Linked DNA regions of Salmonirosea aquatica. The protein of the gene in region 1 interacts with the protein of each later gene in a pairwise test. Links are inferred from orthologs where the notes say so. Each region holds a gene or a part of one and is shown in the gene's direction. Other genes may lie near its edges.

Region 1 (15,736 bases):
CTGGAAAACCGGGATGGAGGATTTGTCAGCCACGATCTACCCTGGCAGGCGCAGGTTTCTAAGCTCTTCACACTGGCGGCCGCCGATGTCAACGGCGATGGCCTGCCCGATCTGCTGGGGGGCGGGAACTACATAGGCGTGAGTCCCTTCCAGGGGCGCTACGATTCGAGTTACGGGCTGGTGCTGCTGAACCGGGGGAAAGGTACCTTTCAGGCCCAGTCGCCGGTTGACGCGGGTTTCCGGCTGGATGGCGAGATTCGGGATATGAAACGGATCACGATTGCCGGGGTACCTACCTGGGTTATCGCGCGCAATAAAGGCTCACTGATCTTTCTAAAACCGCTCCAAGGTACCCCCATGCCGGTGGCCCGGCGGTAAGGGGGTACCCTATTCCGCTATCTCGGCGCCTTCCAGCACGTAATTCATCTGATAGATATCGTCGGCATTTAGGATCAGGGTACCTTTGAAGGTGAGCCGTTCGTCGGTCTTGAACTTGCGGGGATCTTTCTTAAACTTCAGGGCCATCACCGATTCCGGCCCCGCCCCGCCGCAGAAGAAACACGCGCTGTACGGAAAGGCCGACAGTACGTACATATTAGCGTCGAGATCGATAGGCAGAATGTAGCCCGTGATACTAACCTCCTTGCCTTTCAGTTTCTGCACCGCCGGCCCGAAGGTAGGGTACAGCATATACACCGATTCGTCGGGGTACCATTTTTTCTTGAAAGTCACGTCGCGTAGGGTTTCCCACGTAAGTTTTACGGGAACAGCCGCGGGCGTGAACGACAAAATAGAAGTAGCAAAAAGACCCAGGATCAAGGTACGCGAATATTTCCTCATAGTATTTGGATGAATCAGGATTGAGTTTTTACGTAATTCCTTTACGGAACGTACACTACAAATGATTGTTTTAACAAAAATAAATCAAATCCCATTCAAAAAGCAAGTACCCCAGCCTAGTCTTCGGCCAGCGTGCGGGAGATATTCAGCCGATATACCCCCAGCGAGGGCAAGGCAGCGGCCAGTACGCCAATGAGCAAGGCAGCGCCCAACAGGTACCCTTCTTCGGGCAAAAATCCAAACTGACCGAGCGAATAATGCAGATCCTGCTCGGCCGCCCGACTGAACAGCCACAGCCCGATGCGGCTCAACAAAATACCCGAAACATACCCTAATAGAGCCAAAAACAATCCTTCCAGCAACAACAGCAAAAACAGTCGCGTCCGGGTGGCGCCCATCGAAAGCATCAGGGCCATTTCGTACTTCCGGTCTTTGAGCGAATTGTATAGGAAGACAAACACGCTGGCGCCGGCAATGAGCATGATCACCAGCGCCAGCGCGCGGAGCGTGTCGATGCCCACGCCGAGCAATGAAAACAGTCGGTTGATCTCGATGCTGGGCAGAGCCGCCTGCATGGACGTGTTGGCGTTGATCTGCCGGGGAAGCGCCACTAGCCCCATGGGACTACGAAACTCAATGAGCGCGCTGGTAACTTCCTTTTCGTCGGCGGCTACGGGTGCGAATTCCGGGTCATGTACCTCGTGGGCGGGATCATTCGGTTTGGTTCCGGCCGGGGGTACCTCGGCGTGCTCGTGGATGGCCCACACGCTGCTGAGGTCGGTCAGGATGAGCTGATCCACCACCGAGCCGTTGGGCTCGAAAACGCCGACGATCCGGTACTTGGTCTGTCCGTGGGCATCGCCTGCTTCATCGAGTCCGTGGGCGCTGGCGAAGGTATCACCTACCTTCAGGCCCGAGGCTTCGGCCACCTTGCTGCCAAGCGTTGCTTCCAGGGTGGTGGCAAATAATTTTCCTTCGGCCAGTTTTGCCTCAAAATGTTCAACGTAGCGCGGCGTGGTACCCACGATCCGAAAGCCCCGGTAGTTGTCGCCCATCGAAAGCGGAATTACCGTTTTGACAAACGGATTCATTTTGAGCTTGTTGACTTCTGCCAGAGGTACATTGCCCGTGGGAGCGTCGATCTGGTAAATGCTCGATAGAATCAGTTGCAGCGGGCTACCTTTGGCTCCCACCACCATGTCGATGCCCCGAAGATTGCGCCTGAACTGGGCATCGAGCTGCTGGTTCAATAAGAGCAACAGCGAGATTATGCCAATACCCAATGTCAGTAACAATCCACTGAGGAAGCTGCTCAGCTTCTTTTCCCGCAGATTGGCCCAACTGATTTTCAGTAAGTTCATGGAGTATTAAGTAGCTGTTAGCTTATAGCTGCTGGTCAGTGGCTTTTTAAAAAACTGATTTACAGAGTACTTTAAATAAATTCAAGGCAAACTACTTCTTCGTTCTCACATAGAATAGCACTATTTCACTTTGTGCCTCTGTGCCTTTTTCTGGTACGCCAGCCCGGTCCTTTGTCCCTCTTAAACTCAATGCTTGAAATGCCGCACTCCGGTTGTGACCATCGCCACGCCATTGGCGTCGCAGTAGGCAATGGAATCTTTATCGCGGATGGACCCACCGGGTTGCACGACCGCCGTAATACCCGCTTCTTTCGCGATTTCAACACAGTCCGGGAACGGGAAGAAAGCATCCGAAGCCATCACAGCGCCGTTCAGGTCGAAGCCAAACGCGGCCGCCTTGTCTATGGCCTGGCGCAGGGCATCCACTCGGGAAGTCTGGCCGGTACCGCTGGCGAGTAGTTGGTTTTCCTTGGCCAGTACGATGGTGTTGGACTTGGTATGCTTGCACACTTTCAGCGCAAATTCCAGCGATTTCAGTTCCGCTTCGGTGGGTGCTTTTTCGGTCACGGTAGTCATTTGCTCCGCTGTTTCCGTCACATTATCTTTATCCTGAGCAAGTACCCCATTAAGAATTGTTTTGAACATTTCGCCAGGCAGCGTGAGCGGCTTACGCTTGAGTAGAATCCGGTTTTTCTTGGATTGCAGAATCTGGAGCGCCTCCTCGCTGTACGCCGGGGCAATCAGGATTTCCATGAAGAGCTTGTTCAGTTCTTCGGCGGTTTCGGCATCCACGTTGGTATTGGTGATTACCACGCCGCCAAAAGCCGATACCGGATCGCAGGCCAGCGCGTTGAGATAGGCATCCTTCGCCGTAGCGGCCGAGGCAATACCACAGGCATTGGTATGCTTGATGATGGCAAAGGTAGGTCCGGCATTCAGGAATTCATCGATCAAACCCACGCAGGCATCCACATCCACCAGATTGTTGTAGGATAGCTCTTTGCCGTGCAATTTGACAAACATGGCGTCCAGATCACCGTAGAAGGTAGCATTCTGGTGAGGATTCTCGCCGTAACGAAGGGTTTGGGAAGGTAGGTCTTCAAAGTGCCGGATATTCTCTTCCTTACTGGAATCGCCTTTTACAAACCACTGGTTGATGGCCGTATCGTAATGCGACGATACCCCGAAGGCGGCCGCGGCATATTCGCGCCGGTCGCTTTCATCCGTGCTGCCCTCTTTTTGGGTGAGCAGTTTGAGGGTACCTGCGTACTGGTCGCGCGAGGAAACAATCAGGGTGTCCTTGAAATTTTTGGCCGCTGCCCGAATCAGGGAGATTCCCCCGATGTCGATCTTTTCAATAATGTCGGCTGCACTGGCCCCGGAAGCTACAGTATCCTCAAAGGGATACAGATCCACCACGACCATGTCGAGGGCCGGAATGTTGAACTGTTCGGCTTGTGCCACGTCGCCTGCGTGGTCACGGCGGTAGAGAATACCCCCAAAAACGACCGGATGCAACGTTTTGACACGCCCGCCAAAGATGGAAGGGTACCCCGTCAGGCTTTCCACAGCGGTAACCGGAAGCCCTAATTCCTCGAGGTAGGTCTGGGTACCTCCCGTCGAGTAGAGTTTCACATCATTCTGGTGCAGCAGCCGTACGAGTGGCTCCAGACCTTCTTTGGAGTATACAGAAATGAGGGCGGATTTGATTTTCTTGGACATTTTTTTGGCTTTAGGCCGTAAGCAATAAGCTATTGGCTATTCGTTAGGTAATAAAAAAGATGTTGTCCAGGTTAAGCAGATACCTGAATTTGAAGCTCAATCAGCGTACCTTATAGCGTAACACTTTTGGACAGCGGCTTCATCAAGTTTCAAATATAAAGCAAACCGAACAATTTAGTCCCCTATGGCTACCTCAATCGTTCCTACTCTCACTACTGTCCCACACCACCGGGGGTGGCCTTTGGTAGGAAGCACCTACCCCTTTATCAGCGATCCGTTGGGTTTTATGCTGCGCCTACAGGAGCAATACGAACGGCTCGCGACCGTGAAGGTACTAGGCCGTACGCTGAACATTGTCCAGACCGCTGAGGACGCGAAGTACATCTTGCAGGAGAATAACCGTAACTACCACAAGAGCGAGGCCTACCGGATTCTGGCGATTTTTCTGGGCAATGGGCTGCTGACCAGCGAAGAGGATTTCTGGCGACGGCAGCGCAAGCTGGCGCAACCGGCCTTTTACAAACAACGCCTGGCCCTGATGACCGACATGATGGCGTGGGAAACCGAACTATTGGTGGCCGATTGGAAAACCCACGATCCAACCCAGCCGCGCGACATCAGTAAAGACATGCTGGGGCTCACCCTGAATATCGTAACCAAAGCCTTATTCAGTACCGATGTGGGCGATCGGGTAGCGGGCATTTCCGATGCGCTCAATGGCATTATGCATTTTGCCGACAACACGCTGAAAAGTTTTATTCGTGTTCCGCTGAAGTACCCTACTCCGGGGAATGTGCAGTTTTTGCGCGCCGTCCAAAAAGTAGAAGAAGTGATTTATGGTATTATCAATGGCCGTCGTGAGCAGTGGAAGCAAGACCCTGACCTGCGCTACGACGACCTGCTGGATATGCTGATGCGCACGCGCGACGAAGAAACGGGCGAAACCATGTCGGACGGCCAGCTCCGCGATGAGGTGACCACCATTTTCATGGCAGGCCACGAAACTACGGCCAATGCCCTTTCATGGGCGTTGTACCTACTGGCAAGGTACCCCGAGGTAGCCCACAAAATCCGCGAAGAAAGCACGGAAGTACTCGCACAAAAAGACAAATCGACTTTTGAAAAAGCCCGGGAATTACGCTATACGCTGCAAGTGGTACAGGAAGTAATGCGGCTCTACCCGCCCGCCTGGGTCATTAGCCGGCGCTCACTGGCCGAAGATCAAATCGGCCCCTACGCTTTCCCGACCGATTCGTATTTTTTGATCAGCCCCTATACGCTGCACCGCCGGCCCGAATACTGGCAGGAGCCTGAGGCATTTAATCCTGATCGTTTCACCGAAGGAAACGCCAAAGACCGCCCGACATACGCCTACCTACCCTTCGGCGGCGGACCGAGGCTATGTATCGGCAACAACTTTGCCCTGCTCGAAATGCAACTGGTACTGGCCATTCTGCTGCGTGATTTTGAGGTCAGCCTGCTTTCGCCTGATCAGGTAGTGGAACCAGAGCCAATGGTGACTCTACGGCCGAAAGGAAGTGTTACGTTGAAATTAAAAAAGGTAAAGGGCTAACTATGAAAGGTCAACGGCCTTACAAATTTCAAGCAAAACCTGGAAATCAAGAGAACGAGTTTCTTTGATACCTAAAAATTAGCCTTTTACGGCTCATCCTTAACTACAAGGGCCAATTGTTCTGCCAATTCTGCCGGATTGTCCTCGGACGTTTTCAACGTGTGAAGTACCTTTCTATCCCCGATGCCGTGCTGGTACGCTTTGTCATAGTAGGTTAGGGTGATGTCGGCTACGGTAGCGAAGTCTTTTTGATCGAGGGCGGCGATGGCCGCTTTATGGTGCTGGCCGCCCAGTCTTTTCTGAATACGGTGGGTAGCTTCATGCAACAGGTTTATATCGAAACAGGCGTACTCCCGCACCAGCCGTTCAATGCGGGTAGCTTTATCCATGTCTACTAGCACTAGCGGCGCACGCCGCATTTGTGTCCAGACAGCCGCTGGAATCAGGCAATGGCCCACGGATCGGCTCTCGTCCTCGATCCAGACGCGGCGGGTAGGGTCAAGTTGTCGCCACCGGGCGTAGATTTCGTTTTCAAAGTGCTCAGAACTGGGCTGGGGTAGTTGGCCGATGGCTCCATACGATGAGCCTTTGTGATTCGCTAAACCTTCCAGATCAATGATTTGCTCGCCCAGTTCGCGGAGTTTGTGCAGGATTTCGGTTTTGCCGCTACCCGTTTTGCCACCCAGGATCACTACATTTTGGGGAGTTTCCAGCCCTGCCAACGTCTCATTCCGAAAAGCCTTGTAGCCACCTACCAGCGTGCTGACTTTCATGCCGGCGGTTTCGAGCAACCAGCCAAATGAACCACTGCGCATGCCCCCACGCCAGCAGTGTACCAGGATTTCCTTATCGGGCGCCAGTACCTTTGACTGACGCACAAAGTCAGCCATCTTTGGCCCCACCAGTTCCAACCCCAACAGCAATGCCTCTTCCTGACCGATTTGCTTGTAGAGGGTACCTACCCTTGCCCTTTCCTCATTGCTAAAAAGCGGAATGTTAACCGCCCCCGGAATATGTCCCTGCGCAAATTCGCCCGGCGACCGTACGTCCACGACCGGCAGCGTTTCGGCTTTTTGCAGGAAGGCGGAGACGGGGATTGGGGTAGGCATTTTTATGGATAAGGAAAAATGGAGGAAAAAGAATGAATGGGAGAAAGATTAAAGGCTGAGAAGAGGTACCTATGCGGGTATACACTCAATCACTCATTCTATCATCGTACGGGCGACCCGTCAAAATTGATCTAGCTCCCGCAGGTACATTTGAATCGTATTTTCCAGGCCGTAATAAAGCGCATCAGCAATCAGGGCGTGGCCGATAGAAACCTCGTCGAGCCAAGGGATGCTTTTTTGTAAAAATCGCAGGTTGTCCAGACTCAGATCGTGGCCGGCGTTCAGGCCCAAACCTACCCGGCGGGCTGCTTCGGCGGCTTTCACGAAGGGAGCCACGGCTTTTTTTTGGTTTTTAAAGTAATGCTCGGCGTAGGGTTCGGTATAAAGCTCCACGCGGTCGGCTCCGCAGGCTTTGGCGCCCTCTACCATGCGCTCGTCGGCATCGACAAACACCGACACCCGGATACCCGCTTCTTTAAATTCGGCAATCAGGTCGGTGAGCCGGTCCTTGTGGGTGATGGTATCCCAGCCCGCATTGGAGGTAATGGCTCCGAGGGCGTCCGGCACCAATGTCACCTGGGCAGGCTGGTTGGCCAATACCAGATCCACAAACTTCCGTTCAGAGGGATTGCCTTCGATATTGAATTCCGTCGTTACTACTTTTTTCAAATCATAGACATCCTGATAGCGAATGTGCCGTTCGTCCGGCCGTGGATGTACCGTGATACCCTGAGCACCGAAGCGCTCGCAATCGAGCGCTACCTTGACTACGTTGGGATTATCACCGCCGCGTGAGTTGCGGAGGGTAGCTATTTTGTTAATATTAACGCTAAGTCGGGTCATGGATTAGGGCCAATGGATTGATGGAGGAGTATTCGTATCTTTGTGGCAAAGTTACCCTTTCCGAACGTATGTTTTTAGAGAATTGTTCGGGTAGGTACCTTATGAATATTTAGCCGTAATCCGGGCAGGTGGGCGATGCGTCGCTCGGCCTATACCACATTTAATTACAATTATGTCACTAAAAAGTAGAGTTGAATCGGATATCAAAGACGCCATGCGGGCCAAAGATCAGGACAAATTGCGCGCTTTGCGGGCCATCAAATCACTGATTCTTTTGGAAGAAACCAGTAGCAGCAGCACGGGCGAACTGACGGAGGATGCCGAACTTAAGCTTTTGACCAAAGCCGCCAAGCAGCGCCGCGAATCGTCGGAAATTTACCAGGCTCAGGGGCGTGAGGACTTGTGGTCGAAAGAAGAAGCCGAGTTGGCCGTGATCGAACAATTCATGCCGCGGCAGTTGACCGAAGACGAAATAAAATTCCGGCTCGAAGACATCATCGCCCGCGTGGGGGCGTCCGGCCCTCAGGACATGGGCAAAGTGATGGGCGTAGCTACCAAGGAACTAGCCGGCCAGGCCGATGGCCGCACGGTTTCCACCCTGGTGAAGAGTTTGTTGGCAAAATAACACCTCACCCCTTGTCCCCTCTCTTTCCAGGGCAGGGGGTACCGTTCATAGAAGCGGGGAGCTATTTTCTGTGAAACTACTTGACTTATTACTTTTGATTCCGTTGTTGTGGGGCGCAGTAAACGGCTACCGCAAAGGCTTGCTCGTCGAGATTGTGGGCATTGTGGCCTTTGTGGTGGCTATGGTGGTGGGCTTCAAGTTTCTGGGGTTAGGGATGGAAATTCTGGAGCCGCACGTCGGGCATACGGTGGCGCGGCGAATCCTGCCCTTCATTGGCTTTTCGGTCATCTTTTTTCCGACCGTCTTCCTACTGAATCAATTCGGCTACTCGATCCGCCGCTCGTTGAAGTACTCGCTCCTGGGTACCTTCGACAGCCTGGCCGGCGCTGCGGTGGGGCTGTTCACCTGGGTCTTTGGAGCGAGCGTTTTTTTCTGGTTGCTGAGTACCATGGGGGTCGATATTCCCGCGCACCGGACCGAGGGAACGTACCTGTACCCGTATGTTGTTCCCATTGCGCCCATCGTCATCACCAAGGCGGTTGAATGGCTGCCTGCGGGCAGCGAGCTGATCCGTGACTGGAAGCAGGAATATTTAGATAAGTAAGCGAGCAGACTCATGAATTCTATAAAAACAGACATACGGAAACTTTCGCCGGACCAACTCAAATCCTGGCTGGCAGCGCATAAGGAACCGGGCTTCCGGGCCAAGCAGATTCATGAGTGGCTCTGGAAAAAATCAGCGCGCTCCTTTGCCGAAATGACCAACCTATCGCTTCCGTTGCGGGAGTTGCTCGACGAAAATTTTGCCATTTACGCCCTCACCACCGACAAGCAACAGCATAGTAACGACGGTACCGTCAAGTCGGCCTTCCGGTTGCACGATGCCCACCTGGTAGAGGGTGTGCTGATTCCGGCCACTGACCGCATGACGGCCTGCGTGAGCAGTCAGGTAGGCTGTTCGCTCACGTGTACCTTCTGCGCGACGGGTTATATGGATCGCAAGCGGAATCTGGAAGCGGGTGAAATTTATGATCAGGTGGTAGAGATTGCCCGGCAGGCTACGGCCAAATTTCAGGCACCGCTGACCAACATCGTGTACATGGGCATGGGCGAGCCTTTACTCAACTACGCCAACGTACTGCAATCCATCGAGCATATTACCTCGCCGCAGGGCCTGGGTATGTCGCCCAAGCGCATCACCGTTTCCACGGCGGGGATTGCCAAGATGATCAAAAAACTGGGCGACGATGAGGTACGTTTCCGGCTGGCCCTCTCGCTGCACGCGGCCAACGACGAAAAGCGCAACCGCATCATGCCCATCAACGAATCCAATTCGCTGGACAATCTGGCCGAGGCGCTCAATTATTTTTATCAAAAAACCGGAAACCGCATCACGTTCGAGTACATTGTGTTCAATAATTTCAATGACTCCTTACAAGATGCTAAAGAACTGTGGGAATTTACCAAGAGGGTACCTGCCCGCGTGAACATCATTGAGTACAATCCCATCGCCGAAGCCGATTTCCGAAATACAGAAGCCGATAAACTGGATAAATTCGCGGCCTACCTCGAAGACCGGGGTGTTACAGTGAGTGTGCGACGCAGCCGCGGAAAAGATATAGACGCGGCCTGCGGGCAGTTGGCCAATAAGGAATAATCAGCCGGTTAACAATTTCTTAACATACCGTGCCATCAAAATTTCCGTACTTTTGCGGCATTAAATTTTAGCCAATGGGCTAATTTGCACCCACTTACTCACTTCCTATGTTTGGTTTAGAAACCGACATTTTCCTCTTACTGGCCTTCTGCTTATTCGCCGCCTGTGCTTTTGAATTTGTCAACGGATTTCACGATACAGCCAACGCAGTAGCGACGGTCATTTATACTAACTCGCTCAAACCCAATACCGCCGTCGTGTGGTCGGGCTTTTGTAATTTTCTGGGCGTATTTTTCGGCGGCATCGCCGTTGCCATGGGCATTTTAAACTTGTTGCCTACGGAACTGCTCATCGACCAGAATGTATATCACAGTATTGCGATGGTACTGGCCTTGCTGTTCAGCGCGATTGTCTGGAACCTGGGTACCTGGTACTTCGGGCTTCCGAGTTCCAGTTCGCACACACTGATTGGCTCTATTCTGGGCGTAGGACTGGCTTTTACCTTTATGCCGGAAAATACCAGCGGCACGGGGGTCAACACCGCTAAGGCTACCGAAATTTTCATCTCACTTTTTACGTCCCCACTTTTTGGCTTCTCGTTGGCCATTGTGTTGATGTTTATTCTGAGAAGGTCGCTAGACAAACCTTTACGAAACCTTGTGTTCAGTGAACCCAAGAAAAACCAGCCGCCCCCTGCCTGGATTCGCGGTATTTTGATAACGACGTGTACCCTGGTAAGTTTTTTCCATGGCTCCAACGACGGGCAAAAGGGGGTGGGCCTGATTATGCTGATTCTAATTGGCATTACCCCTACCTACTTTGCCCTCGACAACAGTAAGAATCCTCTTCTGATGCGGGAAAATCTTACTCAAATCGAAACCATCGTCAATCGAGTCAACCCTACGCTGCTTTCCGCCAGGGATCGAGCTGAACTGGTTGTCACAAAACGCGAAATCGCCTCTCTAAAAACGCAGATCAGCAAACCTCTTGTCGATAATACGTTGCCCGAAGGCGAACGCCTGAATGCCCGGCGCTCAGTCCTTCTGATTAGCCGTAATATCAAGGATTTGCTTAACAGCCGGACCGCTAACCTCAGCCTGGCCGACGCCAATGTTCTTGAGAAGCAGATCGGAGAGGAACAGGGGCTTCGCCGCTTTACCGACTATGCCCCTGATTGGGTAATTTTGATGATTTCCCTTTCCCTGGGTCTGGGTACTATGGTGGGCTGGAAACGCATCGTGGTCACTATTGGCGAGAAAATCGGTAAGCAACACCTCACCTACGCCCAGGGAGCCTCGGCGGAATTGGTCGCGGCCAGTACCATCGGCGTTTCTTCCTGGCTGGGACTTCCGGTCAGTACCACCCACGTACTGTCGTCGGGTATTGCCGGGAGCATGGTAGCCAGCAAAGGGATCAAGAATTTGCAGGGTGGGACAGTCCGCAATATCGCCATCGCCTGGGTGCTTACGCTGCCCGTCACCATGATCCTGTCAGGTACCCTATATACCTTCTTCCGGTGGATCTTTTGATTTTCATTAAATAATACACCCTTACTACCTACCCGACTGCCGCCGTCACGCTCTTTATTCCGAGCGTGACGGCTTTCTCTTTTTGGTACGCTTTTGTCAAGATTTTGGGAATATTTGTACCTTGGAACGTTATTAAGTAAAAAGGTACGAATATTGAACATCAACCCATGACCGATATACTTGAACAGGTTTCCCGTTTTGGCTATGTGAACGAGGCCGTAGCCGACGATATGGATCTGGTGGCTGAAATAAACCGGCTGAAAAAAGAAAAGAACGCGGTGATTCTGGCTCACTATTATGTGGACGGCGCCATTCAGGATCTGGCCGATTACATCGGCGACAGCTTAGGCCTTTCACAGCAGGCCGCTGCTACCGAAGCTGACATGATCGTGTTTTGCGGTGTGCATTTTATGGGTGAAACCGCCAAGGTACTGAGTCCCAACAAAAAAGTGGTGATTCCCGACCTAAACGCGGGCTGTTCGCTGGCCGACTCGGCTCCGGCGGATAAATTCGCCGAATTCAAGGCAAGGTACCCTGATCACATCGTGATCAGCTACATCAACTGTTCCGCCGAAATCAAGGCTCTGACGGATATTGTCTGCACCTCCTCGAATGCGCTGCATATTGTGAACAGTCTGCCCAAGGATCAAAAAATCATCTTCGCTCCTGATGCCAACCTGGGCCGCTACGTGGCGCAGAAAACCGGACGAGACATGGTACTTTGGGACGGAGCCTGCATCGTGCATATCGATATCTCACGCGAGAAATTGCAAAAACTACGGGCTGATAATCCTGATGCGCTACTGATCGCCCATCCCGAATGTAAGGAAGATATTCTGCTTCAGGCTGACTTTGTAAGTTCCACGACCGGACTGTTGAAATTCGTGCAAAACGATGTGAACGAAAAATTCATCGTAGCTACCGAAGCAGGTATCCTACATAAAATGAAGCAGTCGGTACCGCATAAAAAACTAATTCCGGCACCCGCCACCGACAACAATACCTGCGCCTGTTCGGAATGCCCGTACATGAAAATGAACACGCTGGAAAAAGTGTACAATGCGCTGCTTTACGAGCAGCCTGAGATTATCGTACCTGAAAACATCCGCGTGAAAGCCTACGAATCGGTGGCGAGGATGCTGGAACTGAGTAAAGGGATTTGAGGCATTCAAAACCTGTGCGTATTTGTATTTCGAAACCGTTTGGGTTTACAATCAGCACGAAACATCTGTGCTGTTTGCTGGTACTTACAGGTTTGTCCTGCCACCGACCCGCCGACGACGTACAGGAAGCACAAAAGCGTTTACTAGCCGCCGACCGTTGGCACATCGAGCAGATCGCGATGGATGAGGTCCCGGTATTCAAAGCAGGAAAGCACCTACCCCACATCAGCGGCGTGCGGTTCGACCGCCACATGGATTGGGTGAAGTTTTATCCCGATGGAGGTTTCGAAGGACACATGACGGGCGACGACACTACGCAGCATTACCAGTGGAAGGTCTATGTACCCCAAAACGTGATCGCCCTGCGTGACTCGGCCACGGGAACCGGAGGCTGGAACATTTATCCGCGCAACGTTTACGAAGGTACCTTCGAAATGGAAACCCGTAGTACCGTATACGATCCGCCCAGGGTAACGAAGCTAACCTTACGCTTTACCAATAATTCTACTATTGAATGATAGAAGGGGTAAATGATGAGATAAAATCTTTATGCGTTTACTCTAGCATTCATTGCCGGGCGGGTACGCCGGAGCAAAACCGTTAAACTATCTTTCCACCATTCGTTTCTATGGCTCAATTCGATTTTCTTGTAATAGGCTCCGGAATTGCCGGACTCAGCTATGCGGCCAAGTTAGCCCGACATTTTGAAGGCAATGAAGCGGTTTCCATCGCCGTCATTACCAAGGTACAGGCCGACGAAACCAACACCAAATACGCTCAGGGAGGCATTGCGGCAGTATGGGCTGAGGGCGATACCTTCGAGAAGCACATCGACGATACGATGGACGCCGGCGATGGGATCAACAAGCGGAATATCGTCGAGATTGTCGTTACCGAGGGGCCGGAACGTATTCAGGAATTGATCGACTACGGTACCCGGTTCGACAAAGAAAGCGACGGAGACTACGATCTGGCCAAGGAGGGAGGCCATTCCGATCACCGGATTTTGCATTTCAAGGACATCACGGGCTACGAAATCGAGCGCGCCCTGCTTGAGGAAGTCAAACGTCATAAGAACATCCAGATTTTCACCCACTACTATGCCGTCGAACTCATCACTCAACACCATTTGGGCGAAACGGTATACCGCTATCGGGAGGACATCAAGTGCTTTGGCGCGTACGTGCTGGATTTGAAGACCGGAGCGGTAGAAAAATTCCTCGCCAAGACGACCCTGGTAGCCACGGGCGGTATCGGGAATATCTACCAAAGTACCACCAACCCTACCATCGCTACGGGCGACGGCATTGCCATGGCCTACCGCTCCAAGGGCATTTGTGACAACATGGAATTTATCCAGTTCCATCCCACCAGCCTTTTTCAGCCGGGCAAAAAACCTTCCTTCCTGATCTCGGAAGCGGTACGTGGCTTCGGAGGTATCCTGAAACACGCCGACGGCAGTACCTTCATGGAGTTTTATGATGACCGACTCTCGTTGGCTCCACGCGACATCGTGGCCCGCGCCATCGACTCCGAGATGAAAACCCACGGGGTGGAGCATGTCTATCTGGATGTACGCCATCTGGACTATGAAAAATTCCTCGAACATTTCCCCAATATCAATCAGTATTGCCTCAACATCGGGATTGATGTACGGCGGGATATGATCCCGGTAGTACCTGCGCAACATTATATGTGCGGGGGCATCAAGGTCGATGAGTGGGGGAAAACGAATATTCAGTTCCTGTATGCGGCGGGCGAGTGTTCCGCTACAGGCTTGCATGGAGCCAATCGATTGGCTTCCAACTCGTTGCTGGAAGCGGCCGTTTTTGGCCACCGCGCCTATCTCGATACCGTCGAGCACTACGAAAAAGCCGTCATTCCGGAAGGCATCCCCGAATGGGACGACTCGGGTACCACCCATCCCGAGGAGCAGGTACTCGTAACTGAAATGACCCGCGAACTGAACAGCATCATGTCCAACTACGTAGGTATTGTCCGCACCAACCGACGCATGAAGCGAGCCTACGACCGCCTGCAGCTGTTGCACGAAGAGCACGAGCAACTCTACCGTGAATCGAAAGTCTCGGTGGCGATTTGTGAACTACGGAACATGATTACGGTATCTTACCTGGTGCTGAAAATGGCCATGGCCCGGCGTGAGAATGTCGGACTGCACTACAACCTGGACAATATCAAACCCGAAAAAGCTACGGCTGTCATGCCCTTGATATAACCCAAACAAAAAGGCCTGACTCTCACGAATCAGGCCTTTCTGTTGCAGTTTACCACCCTTTTAGCGAGAGGCTACCTGCTCTTTTCTATCCTTTCGGGTCTGAGCCTTTTTCCAAACCCATTTGCCTACCGTCTCGCCCAGGTGGGTACCTTCCTCCACGCCATCGCGGTAGTGGATTCCGCCGTACATACGGCTGTACGAGGCATTCCAATAAGCTTCCTCGAATGACTTGAACGACTTCACACCATGGCCGTACTTTTTCTCGGTCGTGTCCGTAAACGCCACATTATTCCCCAACAGATTGGTCAATATGGTACCACAAGCCGCCGAAACAGAGCTGTGGCCACTTACATACTCGGGGAAAGGGGGCGTTTCCAGATACGGACGCCACTCGGGATCCCAGCCGTTGTTGATGACCGTTTCGGGCCGAATGCGCACGCTTTTGTACTTTTCATCCCAACACGAAACAAAGGCATCGAACATGGCCAGAGAACCCAACGTATAGGCCTCGGTCGTTTGCATCAAATCCAGATTTTTGTCTCTAGCCACGGTGCGGGTAATGGCTAGCCAGTGGCCCGGCGGGGTCATCTTTTTATTGGCAAACATCACATGGCCTACCACATTGGTTACGAAGGCATTGTCATCCCAGAAATAAGCCGTAGTACGTTGTTCCTCGGTGAGGTTTTTGCCTGTATCATATACCTCATAAGTCAATTTCATAAAGGGGCTGTTCTTACTCAAATCGTACTTAGCCGGCGGCGGACAAACAAACTGACGCACCGAATCAAGGGTAAAAGGACGCACCGTATTCCACATTGGTTCGCAGGCATCGGCGTAAGCAGGCGGGGTAGGTACCCAGGTACCTGGTTCGTTGGTTACGGTATAGCGAAATCCTCTGATTTGCTTATAATTGTCTTTTCCCGAATACTTAATAATATGGTTGGCAACGGCCTCGCCATAAGCAGTCGAGCGTTCGATCACATCGTCGGGAATGCCCATCGCCTCGTATTTCTTGAAGAAATCTTTTTCGTAGGTATCCCACATATCACCGGAAAAGGTGAGCGTCCTGCCCACAATG
Region 2 (15,634 bases), 890 kb from region 1 along the record:
TGCACGTTATCCCTGGTGAATTCATGGTAGACAGCAGCCGGGGTGTGCGAGTACCCGTCGGGCGTATCGGAGTACGTCTTGGAGGCGACTTCCTGGTGGTTTCTACGGATAAGCAAGTCATTGACGTTACTCGAAAGAGCTTGATTACGGCCGATCCTACACTCGAATACGATCAACTTCTGCTAGCTCCCATTGCGGCGGGACTAGCCGTACTGAGTGAAGATGAAATACAGGCCGGTATCGCCTTAGTCGATATTGGTGATCATACCACCGATATTGTCATTTACCAGGGAGGCATTATTCGCCATATCTCCTCTTTGCCCATTGCGGGTCACCACATTACGGCCGACCTGAAAGCCGGATGCGGGATTCAGCTTGAAAATGCCGAGCTTCTGAAAAAGGAGTTTGGCGAAGCCCTATCGGCGCATACGGCTCTGAACATTGAAATTCTGGTCAATTACCTCAAAGGACGGCCCGCCAAGCAGGTACTTAAAAAGAATATAGCCCTTATCATCGAGGAGCGCCTGAAGGAAATCGCTGCCCTGGTATATGCCGATATTCTTGAATCGGGCCTGGCCGACGAGCTTATTGGTGGCATCGTGCTTACAGGGGGCACGGCTAATCTGCCGGAAATAGAAACCTTGTTCAGCCGGGTGGCCAATGACATGCCTGTGCGGGTGGGAATTCCCGAACGTCTGGCTCATACGCCCAAAGCCGACGAGGTAAGCAACACCAGCTATGCCACCGCCTTGGGCCTGGCCTGGGCAGGCATCAAGAAAATTGACAAGCGCCTTAACTCGATTTGCGCGCCTCACACGACCCATCAAAAAACGACGCACAAAGAGCAAGACGACTCCACCGAGAGAACAACCGATTTCTTTTCAAATTGGAATTTGAGGAGCCGCTTCTTCGGTACGGACCGAAATGATAAAGAGGATAAGACCGGAGGAGGATACTGATCCGAATTTAGTAGTTCATCAAACAGACTGAAACGAAGTACACGCCCATGAATACCAATTTGTTAAACGCCTTAGAACAAGACTACATCGTGAACGGAATAGAGGATAAAGCCGTAGAACAATCAATCATCAAGGTGATTGGAGTAGGGGGTGGAGGTAGTAATGCGGTCAACTACATGTTTGAGAAAAAAATCAAAGATGTGGAGTTTGCCATTTGCAACACCGACCGCCAAGCCTTGCTCAAAAGTCCGGTTCCTACCAAAATCCAGTTGGGGGCCGCCCTCACGAAGGGGTTGGGAGCAGGAATGGAAATTTCAAGAGGTCGCGAGGCTGCCCTGGAAACGATTGAAGAACTGAAATCCCTGCTTGGCGGCTCCACCCAAATGGTATTCATTACGGCAGGTATGGGAGGAGGAACCGGAACTGGTGCTGCCCCGGTGATTGCCCAGATCGCCAAGGAAGAAATGAATCTGTTGACGGTAGCCGTGGTCACGGCCCCGTATTCGTGGGAAGGTACAGTCAAGAAAAAACATGCCTTTGAAGGAATTGAGCAGCTCAAGAAATACTGTGACACCGTACTGGTGGTTCTTAACGACAAGCTGGAAGAGCTGTTTGAAGACATGCGCATTACGGAGGCATTTGCCCAAGCCGACAGCATTCTCCTCAACGCCGTAAAAAGTATTTCCGAAATCATTACCACCAGCGGGAATATCAATACCGACTTCCGGGACGTCGAGAAAGTTCTTAAGCAAGCCGGACAGTCGGTAATGGGTACCGCTGAGGTAGAAGGTGAAAACCGGGCGCACGAGGCCATCCGCCGAGCGCTGGATTCTCCCCTGCTGAATGACCGTGACATCAAGGGTGCGAAGCGGATTCTGGTCACGCTGGCATCCAGTAATAAAAGGGAGGCCATTGTTAAGGAACAGCGAGAAATCTGGAAGTACATTCTTGACCAGGTGGGAGGCGAAGCACATCTGTTCAAATTAGGTACCATTACCGATGATACCCTAGGTGAAAAACTCCGGGTCACGGTAGTAGCGGCGGGCTTTGATAGTGTCGATTCGCCCATTGCGGGAGTAGAAGCGACCATGGAACCGGAAGATGAAACCGTGGTTCAGGAAACAGAGCCCGAGATCGAGGAAACACCAGAGGCTACACTGGAAGACATGCCTACTCCCCCCGAAGAGAGTCCCACCAAGCCCGAAACCATTATTGTAGCCGAGGCTGGGATAGGTACCCCTACCAGTCCTTTTGTGGCGCCGCCCACTGAGATGGTACCCACCAGCGAATTACCTACCCAACCCGAAACATTCTTCCCTGCCTACGACCCCTCACCCGTCCATACGTACGGCGGCATGGTACCTGGACAAGCCGAGGGCGATGATTGGTCAGATGCGGAATACGATCGGATTAAAGAAATGGTAGAGCGGTTTCGAGACAAGAAAAAAATAAACTGGGACGATCTTGATCGCAGCCCGGCCTTTCGGCGTAGCCAGATCGACCTTTGGCGCAAGCCCAGCATTCCGGCCAGTGAAATGGAGCAAATCCGATTGAACTAATAGGCAAAGGCGGGGCTCAAACCCCGCTTTTGTTTTTGTTCCTCCCCTAAAAATCTTCCAATCGGTGGAAAATATCCGAGCCGCGCTAGCCCAACTGGCTGACGAATCACGGGCGGTCCAGGTAGCAAGATTCTTCCAGACCGGACCTGGACAATACGCCGAGGGTGATGTATTCTGGGGAATTTCTAATCCAGAAGTACGAAAGGTAGCCCGTCAATGGCAACATCTGGAATTTGAAGCGGTGGAAAATCTGCTTCGCGATCCGGTACACGAATGCCGTTTTGCCGCGTTGCTCATTTGGGTAAGGCAGTACCCTAAAGCTTCAGAAGCACAGCGGCAAGCCATTTTCGAAAGCTACCTGGCCCATTTGGAATATATTAATAACTGGGATTTGGTTGATTTGTCAGCCCGGGATATTGTGGGAAGGCACCTATTTGATAAGGACAGAAGTGTATTGTACGATCTGGCGCAGCGTTCTCATCTGTGGTCGCAGCGGGTGTCGCTGATTGCTACTTTTTATTTCATTCGTAAAAATCAATTTGCCGATTTCCTGGCACTAGCCGAGCTTTTACTATCTCACGAACACCATCTCATCCATAAGGCTATCGGCTGGATGCTGCGCGAAACCGGGAAGCGCGATCTGGATGTGATGGAGGAATTTCTGCACCGCCATATCGAGCGCCTACCGCGTACTTCCCTGCGCTATGCCATTGAACACCTACCCCCTTTCCGCAGGCAATACTACCTGTCGCTGCGCTAGCCAATGCAATTATTGCTATATTTGAAACCCAAACATGGAGCGAACGCCGCTTTATGTTAAAGATTAGACTTGTTCCAACGCTGCAATAACTTCCTAGCATCATGTCTTGGTTTATTCGAAAAGAAAAAGGAATCAGTACGCCCACGGAAATGAAACGCGAGGCGCCCGATGGACTTTGGTACCAGTGTCCCAATTGCAAGAAAATCATGCAAACCCGTGAGCATAAGCTTAATGCCTATACCTGCGAGCATTGTAACTACCATGAAAAAATCGGTTCCGAGGCGTACTTTGAAATTTTGTTCGACAACAATGAATTTACCGAACTTGATGCGGACATGACTTCGGCTGATCCGCTAAATTTCACGGATACCAAAGCATATCCGGACCGAATTCGAACGACCATGCTCAAGACCGGCCTGAAAGATGCCGTACGCACCGGCTACGGTAAAATGAACGAGTCCGACATCGTGGTGGCCTGTATGGATTTCAATTTTATTGGAGGCTCTATGGGTTCGGTCGTCGGTGAGAAAATCGCCCGGGCGATCGACCACGCCCTGAAAACCAAAACACCCTTCCTGATGATTTCCCGATCGGGCGGCGCGCGCATGATGGAGGCTGGCTTCTCGTTGATGCAAATGGCCAAGACTTCAGCCAAACTCGCCCTGCTTTCCGAAGCGGGGTACCCTATATTTCTTTACTGACTGATCCTACCACGGGTGGCGTCACGGCCTCGTACGCCATGTTGGGTGACTTCAACATTTCCGAACCCCAGGCGCTCATCGGCTTTGCCGGCCCGCGGGTCATTCGCGAGACCATCGGCAAAGACCTGCCCAAGGGCTTTCAGAGCGCCGAATTCGTGCTGGAACATGGCTTCCTGGATTTTATCGTAGACCGTAAAGATCTGAAAGACAAACTTACCAGTCTGCTCGGCATGCTTACCTAGGTGTCCGTTGGCGGCACCCGTGCTGCCTCTCATCATTCACCCTTCATCCTTACGAAATGCGGCTGGTTTCCCATCCTGTCCTGTGCAATTATTACCTAACCTACCGTTGTAATGCCACGTGTGGGTTTTGTGATATCTGGGAACGGCCCTCGCCCTACGTAACCCTCGACAACTTCCGGCAAAACGTCCGTGATCTCAAGGCATTGGGGGTAAAAGTCATCGACTTTACGGGCGGAGAGCCCCTGTTACACCGGCAATTGGACGAGCTGTTGCGCGAAGCCAAGAAGCAGGGGATGATCACCACTGTCACGACCAACGGGCTACTGTACCCCAAATACGCCGAACGGCTGCACGGCCTGGTCGACATGCTCCACTTCTCCCTGGATTCGCCCATTCGGGAAGAGCATGATCAATCACGGGGCGTAAAATGCTTCGATAAGGTGATGGAATCCATCGGGGTAGCGCGCCGGCTGGGCGAGCGGCCTGATATTCTTTTTACTGTTTTCGAAGAAAACATTCATCAGATCCGCCGTCTCTGGGAGGACATCTGCATACCTAATGACCTGGTACTGATTCTGAACCCCGTTTTTGAATACAACGACGTAGGCGGTCGGCTTTCCCCGGCCGCGCTGGAAGAACTGACCCGCTGGGGCAAACAAAAGAACGTGTACCTCAACGACGGTTTCGTGCAACTCCGTCTGGACGGCGGCAACCACGTCGCGGATCCTGTTTGCAAAGCGGCCAGCACTACGCTTGTCATCTCACCCGAAAACAAACTGGTGCTTCCGTGTTATCACCTGGGATTGAAGGAATTTCCCATTGAGGGGAATCTGAAAGCGCTCTATCAATCCGAAGAAGTCCAGAAGCTTGTGGCCCTGGAAGGCCGGCTGCCGGCCTGCGAGGGCTGCGCCATTAATTGCTACATGCAGCCTTCCTTTGCCGTAGAAATGAACAAATACTGGTGGAAAGCCCTGCCGAGCACCCTGAAGTACAATCGGATCAAAGGTACCTGGAAGCAAATGCTGCGGTTTTAAGCTCATTTTCCTCATTCTCCTACCTACCTCGGTTGTTCCGGTCGATCGGGCATTTTCAGCTTTTAAAATAATATTTTGGTAAGTTTGTAGAGAGCAGGAACACATTTCAACTACACCAAGAAGCAACACATTAGAACATGGGAATGGTCAACGACACGGTGGTATGGTTCATGAAGCGGCGTTTGCCGCGCATTCAGGAATTCATGGCCCGGCCCGTCGAAACCCAGCAACGCATGTTTTCTGAACTGGTCGAAACCGCCCGCTACACCGAGTGGGGCATGCGCTACAACTACAGCCAGATCAGAACCATCCGTGAATTCCAGGAGCAGGTACCCGTTTCGACTTACGAGGATTTATTCCCCTACATTGAGCGCGTACTGAAGGGCGAACCCAACGTACTGTGGCCATCGCCGGTAGAGGTGTTCTCTAAGTCATCAGGTACCACCAATGCCCGCAGTAAGTACATTCCCGTCACGCCCGAGTCGCTGGAAGAATGCCACTACATGGGCGGCAAGGACATGATGACGCTGCTCATCGCCAACCGGCCCGATACCCAGGTGTTCGATGGCAAGGGGCTTTCCATCGGGGGTACCATCCATGCCAACCCGTACGATCCCCGCACCCAGGTGGGCGATGTATCGGCGGTAATCATGCAGAACCTCCCCGCTTGGGGTCAGTTCATCCGTACCCCACCGCTGGAAGTGGCCCTCATGGATAATTGGGAAGAAAAGCTGGAAAAAATGGCTGAAATCTGTTCGCAGGAGAACGTAACCAGCATTTTGGGGGTACCTACCTGGACTATCGTACTGCTGGACCGGATTATGGCGCAAACGGGTGCAAGCTCCATGCTCGACGTATGGCCCGACTTTGAGGTATTTGTCCACGGCGCGGTGGCTTTCCACCCTTACCGCAATCTGTTCTCCCAAAAATATTTTCCTTCCGGCCAGACCTATTACCTCGAAACGTACAACGCTTCCGAAGGCTTCATTGGCCTGCAGGACGATCTGAGTAAGCCCGGCGAAATGCTCCTGATGCTGGATTATGGCATCTTTTATGAATTCATTCCCCCGGAAGAGGTAGGCAAACCCCATCCGCGGACGCTGACGCTGGACGAGGTGGAACTGGATAAGAATTACGCCATTGTCATCTCTACCAACGGGGGCCTCTGGCGTTACCTGATCGGCGATACCATCAAATTCACTTCGAGGTACCCCTTCCGCCTGAAAGTCAGCGGCCGCACCAAGCATTTCATCAATGCCTTCGGGGAAGAGTTGATCGTGGAAAATGCCGAAGCCGCCATTACCGAAGCCTGCGCACAAACCGGGGCCATTGTCAGTGACTTCACCGCCGGCCCCGTGTATATGGGCGACGGCTCAAAGGGCCGGCACGAATGGATCATCGAATTCTCGCAGGAACCCCACGATCGAAACGTCTTTTTTGAAATTCTGGACACCACCCTACGGCAAGTCAATTCCGACTATGATGCCAAGCGTTTCCAGGACATGGCCCTGCTCACGCCTTTGGTGCATACGGTGGCGCCAGGTACCTTTTACGAATGGATGGGGCGCCGCAAAAAACTGGGCGGCCAGAACAAGGTACCCCGGCTGAGCAACGACCGCAAGTACCTGGAAGAAATACTGGAGATAATCAGTCAGGAGAAATAACAACCTGGGTACCCTACCCCCGCACCAGTCCTTTCTCCCGCAGGAAATGATGCGTCATGACCGGCTTGTCGGGATGCAATACCAGCTGTTTCAGCACTTCACAAATAACAAGCTCGTGGTCGCCCCCATCGGCGTAGCCCGTCACCCGGCCTTGTACATAACCCACTGCTTCGGTGAGATAGGGGCAACCACGCTCGTCGAGGGCGTAGGGCAGGTTTTTGAATTTATCCACCTCCCTCCCGCTTTGGCGGCCTAGTTTGGCAATCAGCCGGGTTTGCTCTTCGGACAGTAGATTTATGTTCACAATTCCGCTTTTCTTCACCAGTTCCAGCGTATAGTCGGTTTTGTCCAGAGCTACGCACAGCATTTTTCCACCCATGGCCGTCTGCATGACCCACATGGCAATGTTGGCGTTTTTTCGCCCGTCGGGAGTAGCTGTGGTGATCGAGTGAATGTCGTAGTTTTTGTATTTGAGTAATTTTCGTGGCATTCGCTTCCAGCTGTTGTGAAAAAATAAATTCTTCCTACTTCGATCAACTCGGATACTCCGACATTGTTGTCAGTTCAGTTGCGTTCACGAAGAACATCAGCGGGGATGGAAGTACTTCCCGGAAAATAATTAATTTTGCCCGACTGAAAAAAATCTAATTACCCCGCCTAATGACCCACCAGGACTTTTTGCACGCCCTCGTTTGTCCCACCACTCATACCCCGCTCCAACTGGCCGATGACGAAAAAAGCCTGACCAGCCAGGATGGGGTCACCTACGAAGTGGGCGACACGGGCATCGTCAATATGCTTTACCCGAAGGAGTTGCTTCCTGATGACGCCCGTGAGCAGTATCTCTACGACCAGGCTTTCCTGCGTTACGACCGGGGCGTTTCCTGGGTTTTCGAAACCCTCAACCATTCCGACGAAGCCGCCACACGTGCGTTTATGATTGGCCTGATGGATCTCAAGCCCGGCATGACCGCCCTGGAAGTGGGAGCCGGAACGGGCAAAGATTCAGCGCTGATTCTTGAAAAAGTTAAACCCGGTGGTACCGCCGTTCTTTCGGACCTGTCGCCCAATATGCTGAAACTGGCACAGGACAAACTGGCCGTCGACGATGTTAACGTGCATTATTTCCTGGGTAATGGTTCCTACCTGCCCTTTGCCGACGACACCTTCGATGCCGTTTTTCATTTCGGAGGGATCAATACCTTTTCGGAGCGCAAAAAAGCCTTCGACGAGCTCACCCGTGTGGTGCGTCCGGGCGGAAAGGTCGTGATCGGCGACGAGAGCATTGCCCCCTGGATGCGCAACCAGCCCACCTACCAGACCCTCTGGAAGGCCAACCCGCTGTTCCGCGCCGAGGTACCCCTGGAAGATGTGCCCCCCAATGTGGCGAATTTCAGACTACACTGGGTTTTTGGAAATGCTTTTTACGTCATGGAGTACACCGTAACGGCTCAGGCCCCCGAAATAGATATTGACCTGCCCATTCCCGGCAAGGATTTTGTGGATAATTGGCGGATCAGGGCCGAGAAAGCCGGGGAGTAAATTTTTGAAACGAGTTTGTGAAGTGTATGGGTGTATGAGTGAAAAGTTCATGAGTCGATAGGGGGGGTACCCTGTTCTGACCTCACAAACTAATGAACTCATAAACTCCTGAACTCCTGACTCCTCAACTCATCAATATGTGGATTAAAAAAGGAATAGTATATAAGCCTGATGGTACCCTGCCGCACAGCCTTTCGCACGCGCAGGTACCTTTTGCCTATAAGCACCAGGATTTTCTGAGGATTTATTTTTCGTCGCGCGACGCCCAGGGGCAATCCCGGCCTACCTTCATCGACGTAGATTACGACGATCCGGCCCAAATTTTATATATCCACGACAAGCCCGTTCTGGAACTCGGTGGACCGGGCGAGTATGACGAAACCGGAGCCATGCCCGCGTGGTTTGTGGACCGTCCCAACGGCGATATCTGGCTGTATTATACCGGCTGGAACCGGACCTGGAACTCCTACCGGCTCTCGATGGGCTTGTCGGTGAGCCATGACGGCGGGCTTACATTTAAGAAAATGTTTACCGGCCCCATTATGGATCGCAGCATACAGAACCCCATCTGGGCGGCGCAGCCGTCGGTCCTGATCGATGAGGACGGTACTTGGCGGATGTGGTACATATCGGGCCATAAGTGCGAGTACATACACGGCTATCCCGAACCCTTCTACCGGGGGCAATCGGCAATTTCGAAAGACGGAATTCACTGGGAAATCAGCGAGGTACCTACCCTGGAATTCGACGATTTCCTGCACGCCGTGGGGCGCCCGAGTGTGTTCAAGGAGGATGGGCTATACAAAATGTACTATTCCTACCGCCATACCCGCGACTACCGCACCGATCGCAACCAAAGTTACCGGCTGGGGTACGCGGAGTCAAAAGACGGTACCCACTGGGAACGGAAAGACCATTTGGTGGGAATAGCGAAATCTGAGAATCCGGAGGATTTTGATTATACCATGATTAATTACGCCCACCGCTATGAACATAATGGCAAAAAGTACCTCCTCTACAATGGTAACGGCTTTGGAGCGGCGGGTTTTGCCTATGCCGTCTGGGAGGATTGATTGGAGTGGATGGTAGTAAATTATATCGCAACACTGAATGCTTTAGCATTTAAATCAATTCAATCTCTAAACGAACCAACGCACCACTAGCTAAAATCAATGTACGAACTGAGGTGGGTCAGTCGTTGGCGCAAAAAAGAGTAGTACCTAGCACTATCTTTTTACACACATCTAAAACAAAACCATGACAACGCATAAGGAAGAGTTCAATAAAAACGGCTACGTGTTGCTGCGTAACTTTCTGGACCAGGAAACCGTAGCGGAAATTTATCGCGAGGCGCGGGAGATTTTTGCCACCCAAATCAAACGGGTTGCGGGGCAACCGGTCGATATCGAGGATCGGGATGCCTTTGAGGCGGCCATGTTTGATTTCTTTGAAAAAGATTTCGACGCTTTCGTCAATACGGGTAAGACCGTTCAGCATTCATTTTCGCTTCATCGCCTGGCGGTAAGCAAGCAAATTGAAGCTATTTTAAAAGAAATCGGCATCGAAAAACCCGTGATTGGGGCGCGTCCTGCCATGCAGTTCAATAGCCGGTTCCTGTCCAAAGACGGCAGCAAGCACTGGAAGCTCGATGCTCACCAGGATTGGCGTACTGGACAAGGCTCGCTGGACAGTACCGTGATCTGGTTTCCGATGGTGGAAGCTGGCGCCGAAATCGGCGCGTTGCAGGTGATTCCGGGCAGTCACAAATCGGGGCTGTTGGAAGCCAATACTTCCGGCTATCAGGGCGGCATAACGGCCACCTTGAAAGAAGAGGATTTTGTGCAGACAGAATTCCGGGCAGGTGATGTTCTTATTTTCTCCGCTTTTTTGGTACACCAGTCGGGCAATAATGTTACCCGTAACATCCGCTGGTCGGTGCAGTTGCGCTACAACAATCTGGCCGAGCCTACTTTTATTGAACGGGGATACCCCATGGCTTATATTTACAAGCCGGAACCCGATTTGGTGACACCAAATTTTCCTACCCCTCAGCAATTGAAGGATTTGTACAGATAGGAGTTATGAGCTATGACGGGGTTGCACGGGCAAATACCACTAAGGAGCACGCCGTCTTTCATTCACTCATTCAGCCATGACCAAAGTCAGCGTAACGATACTTACATATAATCAGGTAGCTTTTATTGGGCAAGCCATCGAAAGCGCACTCAATCAGATTACGGATTTTCCGTACGAGATTCTAGTGGGTGACGACTATTCTACGGATGGTACCCGGGATGTGATCCTAGATTACCAGAAACGCTACCCTGACAAGGTAAAGCCCGTTTTGCACAAGACTAATCTTGGCCAAAACGGGCTTTTCAATACCATCGAAACCCTCAAGCTGGCAAAGGGAAAGTACATTGCTCCGCTGGATGGCGACGACTATTGGACAAGCCCGCACAAGTTGCAAAAACAGGTGGATTTTATGGAAAGCCATCCTGATTTCTCGGCCTGTTTTCATAATGCCCTCATTACCTATGAGGACGGCTCGCCCGCGCGGGAAGTCAACGCCCCTGATCAGAAGCAGGTCATTGGGATGGACGATCTCATTGGCGAAGACGAAATATGGTTCATGGCTACCTCGGCGGTGATGTTTAAGCATGGCCTGATTCACTATCCCGAATGGTTTTTGAAATCGACGAGCGGCGATATACCCCGCTACGTGATTCTGGCTAAGAACGGCCCTATCGGTTATATTCCTGACACTATGTCGGTTTATCGAAAAAACCACGCGGGAGCAAGCTTTAAAGACCACTATCGCGACGCTCGTTTTCTCAGCAACCGCATTATGATGTACGAGGGAATCAATGCCGAAACCAGGCACCAATACAACTCATTGCTTCGCAAGAATATAGCCCGCTACCACCGCATGATGCTCGACGCCCGGCAATATGGCAGAAGCTATTTTCGGCGCGCAGGGCTGGCAGTCCACTACCTGCAGTACCGCCGACCCGATCAGGCTGAAACCCGGGAAATCTTCCGTGATTATATCCTGCCTAAGTGGGTTGTGGACATTTACAGTTTCTTTGCGTTGCTGCCACACCGATTACGGCGAACGACATGACGAAGGTTTCGGTCTGTGTACCTACCTACAACCACGCAGATTATATCGCGCAGATGCTCGACGGAGCTTTGGCGCAGCAAACTACGTTTTCCTACGAGATCGTGGTTGGTGATGATGGTTCTACGGATGGTGCACCAGCTATTATCCAGGCCTACACCGAGCGCTACCCCGATCGCATCCGTGCCTACCTACATCCCAAGAATTTAGGGCCAAACGTACCGCGCGAGTTTGCCGGACGGAACAATGTCCTTTTTCTGTTGAAAGCCTGCCGGAGTGAGTACGTGGCGCTTTGTGAGGGCGACGATTATTGGACCGATCCTCAGAAATTGCAAAAGCAGGTCGACTTCCTGGATACTCATCCTAATTTTGTCATCTGCCATCACAATGTGCGGGTCGTCTTCGAAGATGGCTCACCCGGACATTTGTTCAATACCCCTGATCAAAAAGGTACCTCCACGATTGACGATTTACTGGCCGACCGCTGGTTCATGGCCACGGCGAGCCTGATGTACCGCAACTATTTCCTGACCGAAGATTTCGCAGACTGGCATGCCCAGGCCGCCGCCGGAGACTGGGCCCTGGTACTGCAACTGGCCGCCCGTGGTAAAATAGGGTACCTTCCCGACGTGATGGGTGTCTATCGCAAGCATAAGGAGGGACTAAGCCATGTTCATACGCCCGCGAATGAATGGTTTGTAAAAAATAAAAAGGAGATGTTTGAAAACGTCAGGGCCTGGCTGAAGGCAAATGAAGCTCGATTCACCTATTGACGATTACAGGGGGCAGGGGGTACCCTCTGCGCGAAGTGGTTCGATTCTTGCCCTGCTTACAGTTCAGACTTCTACTAAGCCGTAGTCCTCTGTCCATTTAAGACCATGTCCCCCGCGTTGACCCTTTTTCTCCCTATCTTTGGGCTTTCAAATCCAGCTGTTTGTCTATGAAATTAAGCGTAGTTATTCCTGCCTACAACGAAGAAGAATCCATTCCCCACACCCTTCGGACTTTGAATAAGGCTTTGCGGAAATACAATATTCCACACGAAATATTGGTAACCAACGACAACTCAAAAGACGGAACCTTGCGCGTATTAGATGAACTATCCGTAGAAATTCCCGAATTGGTATACTATACCAATCTTGGTCCCAACGGTTTCGGATACGCGGTACGCTACGGTCTGGAACGTTTCAACGGCGATTGTGTGGCTGTATTTATGGCCGATATGTCCGACGATCCCGACGACCTGGTAAAGTACTATTTCAAAATGCTGGAAGGGAACTACGACTGTGTATTTGGCTCGCGCTGGTCCAAAGGGGGGAAGGTGGTGGAATATCCGAAACTGAAAAAATTCATTAACCGAGTCGCTAATTTTATCGTACGAATTGTCATGGGTATCAGCTACAACGATACCACCAATGCATTCAAACTCTATAAACGCGAGACGATAGAGGGCATCAAGCCCTTTCTTTCGCCTCACTTCAACCTTACCATCGAGCTACCGCTCAAAGCCATAGTAAGGGGCTACAACTATGCCATAGTGCCCAATAGCTGGACCAACCGGAAATACGGCGAGTCCAAATTGAAAATTAAGGAAATGGGTAGCCGCTACTTTTTCATCCTGATGTACTGCCTCATCGAGAAGTATTTTGCCCAGGGTGATTTTATGAAAAAAACAAAGCAACCGTCCAAGCAAGTCAGCCGCTAAGAGTTTACCCTCATTCTTCCTCTGCTCTTGTCGGTTACACCCATTTCACGTGCAGTTCAGCGGCTCTGCCGCCAGCGATCAAAAAGATTTTCTTACGCAAAAAAGATTCAGCTTGTTGATCTTCTGTATCCTCCTGATACTGAGTGGCACGCCTTGCCTAATTCCTGGATAGGCTACTAAAAAATACCCTTTACTAAATCATGCCGTCAGTATTTGGACTAGCACTCCAAAGCAGGTACATTTACATAGCCGTCCTCTGTTTGCGGGGAAGTGCAGGCAAATGCTTTAGCTACTCAGCGCAAAAACTTTTATGGAAAAAATTTTACTACATCCCCATGCGGTGATGTCTCTAATCCTGTGCCTTACGGCAGGATTGGTCATCCTTTCCTTTTCCAATCTCGAGCATAAGCCCTCCTGGACGCGCTGGCTCATCGCAGCGTCGGTGGGTATCCTGGGGTGGCAATTCGATAATGTAATCACGTTCGGTCTCAATCCCGTCTATCTGGAATCCGTTCCCTGGCGCAAGTGGGAGTTGGTGCTGGTCTATGGCTTATCCAGCGTATTCATCCTGCTGGCTCAAATACAACTCGCCTACCTTTTTCCCGAAAACCCCTTCAAACGGGAGCGTAAAATTGTATTGTGGGTCTGTACTGCGGCTTTAAGTTTGGTGTGGCTATATTATGTCTACCATGTTTTTTCCAGTCAGGGACATCGGGAATTTGAAGAACCGGTCATAATCGCTATTCCGGCTTTATTCATCATAAGCTGGACCATACTGGTATATCTCCGAAAAGTATTCTACTTCCGTACTCACAGCAATCGGCAGTCCATGACCGCCTGCTTGTTGCTGATGCTGATGGAGTTGTTCTTTATCGGCTCAGAAATTGATGCGGTCACGATTGGGATCTATAGCTCGGTAGGGTACTGGATCTATTTTCTTTTCACCTGGATCGGGATTCTGGGAGGAGCCATCCTCTACATAGTATTTTCAACAGTTCCCATCACTTTTCAGGTCAAGTTGGTGGGTTTTACGTTCGTGCTGGTCATGCTGGTACTTTCAGTGGTCACCCTTACTTTTTTTCCTCCTTTTCCACCTGAAGATTTGGTCCATCGGGCTGAGATCCAGGAAAATCTAATCAATGTCTGTGGCTTGATCGTTATGTCCACTTTTCTGGTAGCGCTGGTATACCCCATCATTTTGCGTGCCAGTATTATCATACCGCTCGAACGGTTGCTGGTGGGAGTGAACAAGGTACGCGAAGGAGCCGTGGACACATCCGTCAGAGTCACCTCCAACGACGAAATCGGTTTTCTTACCGAAAACTTCAATCTTATGACGGGCACACTTAAGCAAGCCCGTTCCGAACTGGCTTCCTATGCTTCGGATCTGGAAAAGAAGGTGGAAGAACGCACCACACAGCTACAGGAGTCACTGGAGTATTTGAAAGCTACCCAGGCACACCTCATCCGGCGCGAGAAAATGGCATCCCTGGGTGAGCTCATGGCAGGCATCGCCCATGAAATTCAGAATCCGCTGAACTTTGTCAATAACTTTTCTGAATTCGGGCTGGAGCTTATCGAAGAGTGGAAAGCGGAAGAAACAAAACCTGTGATCGACAAGGAGTTTCAGGCCGAAACCGTACGGAGCATCGAATTGAACCTGAAAAAAATAAACGAACACGGCAAGCGCGCCGACGCGATCGTGAAAAACATGCAGCTCCAATCGCGCATCAGCACGGGCCTTAAAGAACCTACCGATCTGAATCAACTGGCTAATGAATACTTGCGGCTTTCCTACCAGGGGTACTGTTCTCAAAAAGAAAGTTTTAAGGCTACCCTACACACCCAACTCGACCCTTCCCTCAACCAGGTACCCGTGGTAGTTCAGGATGTGAGTCGGGTTTTCGTCAACTTGTTCAACAACGCTTACTATGCCATCGAGATGAAACAAAAAGCCGGGATGCAGGCCTACGAACCCAGCCTGGTCGTTACCTCACGGCAATTGCCCGATTGCATCGAAATGCGGATTCGGGACAATGGCGTGGGCATTCCGGAAAATTTACAAAGGAAGATTTTTCAACCCTTTTTTACCACGAAGCCCGCAGGGCAGGGTACCGGGTTAGGATTAGCTTTGGCGTATGATATTATCATCAATGACCACGGGGGTACCATCGATTTGGTTAGCCGAGAGGGCGAGTTTACCGAATTCTTCTTTACGGTACCTATCGCGTAAACCACCGCTCCACAAATTTCAGGCTATACACCAGGTAGGAAAGTACCGTCCCAACGGTAACTCCGCTGATCAGCATCCACAAAAAGATCGACTGCCGGTGTACCCGGAAGGCTA

Evidence for each region.
Region 2: the proteins of rlmN (region 1) and ftsZ interact in binary tests that used the Escherichia coli proteins (3 or more experiments, as listed by UniProt). The link is inferred for Salmonirosea aquatica from one-to-one orthologs.

What each region holds. Positions count from the first base shown.
Region 1 is NZ_WHLY01000002.1:3,229,940-3,245,675, reverse strand. What follows is about bases 7,782-10,709. They hold rlmN (dual-specificity RNA methyltransferase RlmN), read left to right. Parts: upstream 7,782-8,689; coding sequence 8,690-9,730; downstream 9,731-10,709. Other genes in these bases: GBK04_RS14695 (inorganic phosphate transporter), read left to right, coding at 9,838-10,709; GBK04_RS14705 (CvpA family protein), read left to right, coding at 8,144-8,677; GBK04_RS14710 (GatB/YqeY domain-containing protein), read left to right, coding at 7,782-8,073. Also shown: GBK04_RS14745 (VCBS repeat-containing protein), read left to right, coding at 1-378; GBK04_RS14740 (DUF3299 domain-containing protein), read right to left, coding at 388-840; GBK04_RS14735 (ABC transporter permease), read right to left, coding at 957-2,201; purH (bifunctional phosphoribosylaminoimidazolecarboxamide formyltransferase/IMP cyclohydrolase), read right to left, coding at 2,388-3,923; GBK04_RS14725 (cytochrome P450), read left to right, coding at 4,108-5,496; tRNA 2-selenouridine(34) synthase MnmH, read right to left, coding at 5,583-6,605; GBK04_RS14715 (pyridoxine 5'-phosphate synthase), read right to left, coding at 6,726-7,448; more of GBK04_RS14710, read left to right, coding at 7,621-7,781; more of GBK04_RS14695, read left to right, coding at 10,710-11,259; quinolinate synthase NadA, read left to right, coding at 11,427-12,422; GBK04_RS14685 (hypothetical protein), read left to right, coding at 12,497-12,940; nadB (L-aspartate oxidase), read left to right, coding at 13,051-14,658; GBK04_RS14675 (vanadium-dependent haloperoxidase), read right to left, coding at 14,719-15,736.
Region 2 is NZ_WHLY01000002.1:2,346,566-2,362,199, forward strand. The notes cover bases 437-3,262. They hold ftsZ (cell division protein FtsZ), read left to right. Parts: upstream 437-1,006; coding sequence 1,007-2,518; downstream 2,519-3,262. Other genes in these bases: ftsA (cell division protein FtsA), read left to right, coding at 437-959; GBK04_RS10875 (DNA alkylation repair protein), read left to right, coding at 2,583-3,262. Also shown: more of ftsA, read left to right, coding at 1-436; more of GBK04_RS10875, read left to right, coding at 3,263-3,278; GBK04_RS10885 (radical SAM protein), read left to right, coding at 4,278-5,255; GBK04_RS10890 (GH3 auxin-responsive promoter family protein), read left to right, coding at 5,393-6,919; GBK04_RS10895 (flavin reductase family protein), read right to left, coding at 6,933-7,409; GBK04_RS10900 (class I SAM-dependent methyltransferase), read left to right, coding at 7,580-8,461; GBK04_RS10905 (hypothetical protein), read left to right, coding at 8,599-9,534; GBK04_RS10910 (phytanoyl-CoA dioxygenase family protein), read left to right, coding at 9,719-10,537; GBK04_RS10915 (glycosyltransferase family 2 protein), read left to right, coding at 10,614-11,585; GBK04_RS10920 (glycosyltransferase family 2 protein), read left to right, coding at 11,582-12,355; GBK04_RS10925 (glycosyltransferase family 2 protein), read left to right, coding at 12,523-13,287; GBK04_RS10930 (sensor histidine kinase), read left to right, coding at 13,598-15,520; GBK04_RS10935 (hypothetical protein), read right to left, coding at 15,510-15,634. UniProt on the Escherichia coli protein: Essential cell division protein that forms a contractile ring structure (Z ring) at the future cell division site. The regulation of the ring assembly controls the timing and the location of cell division.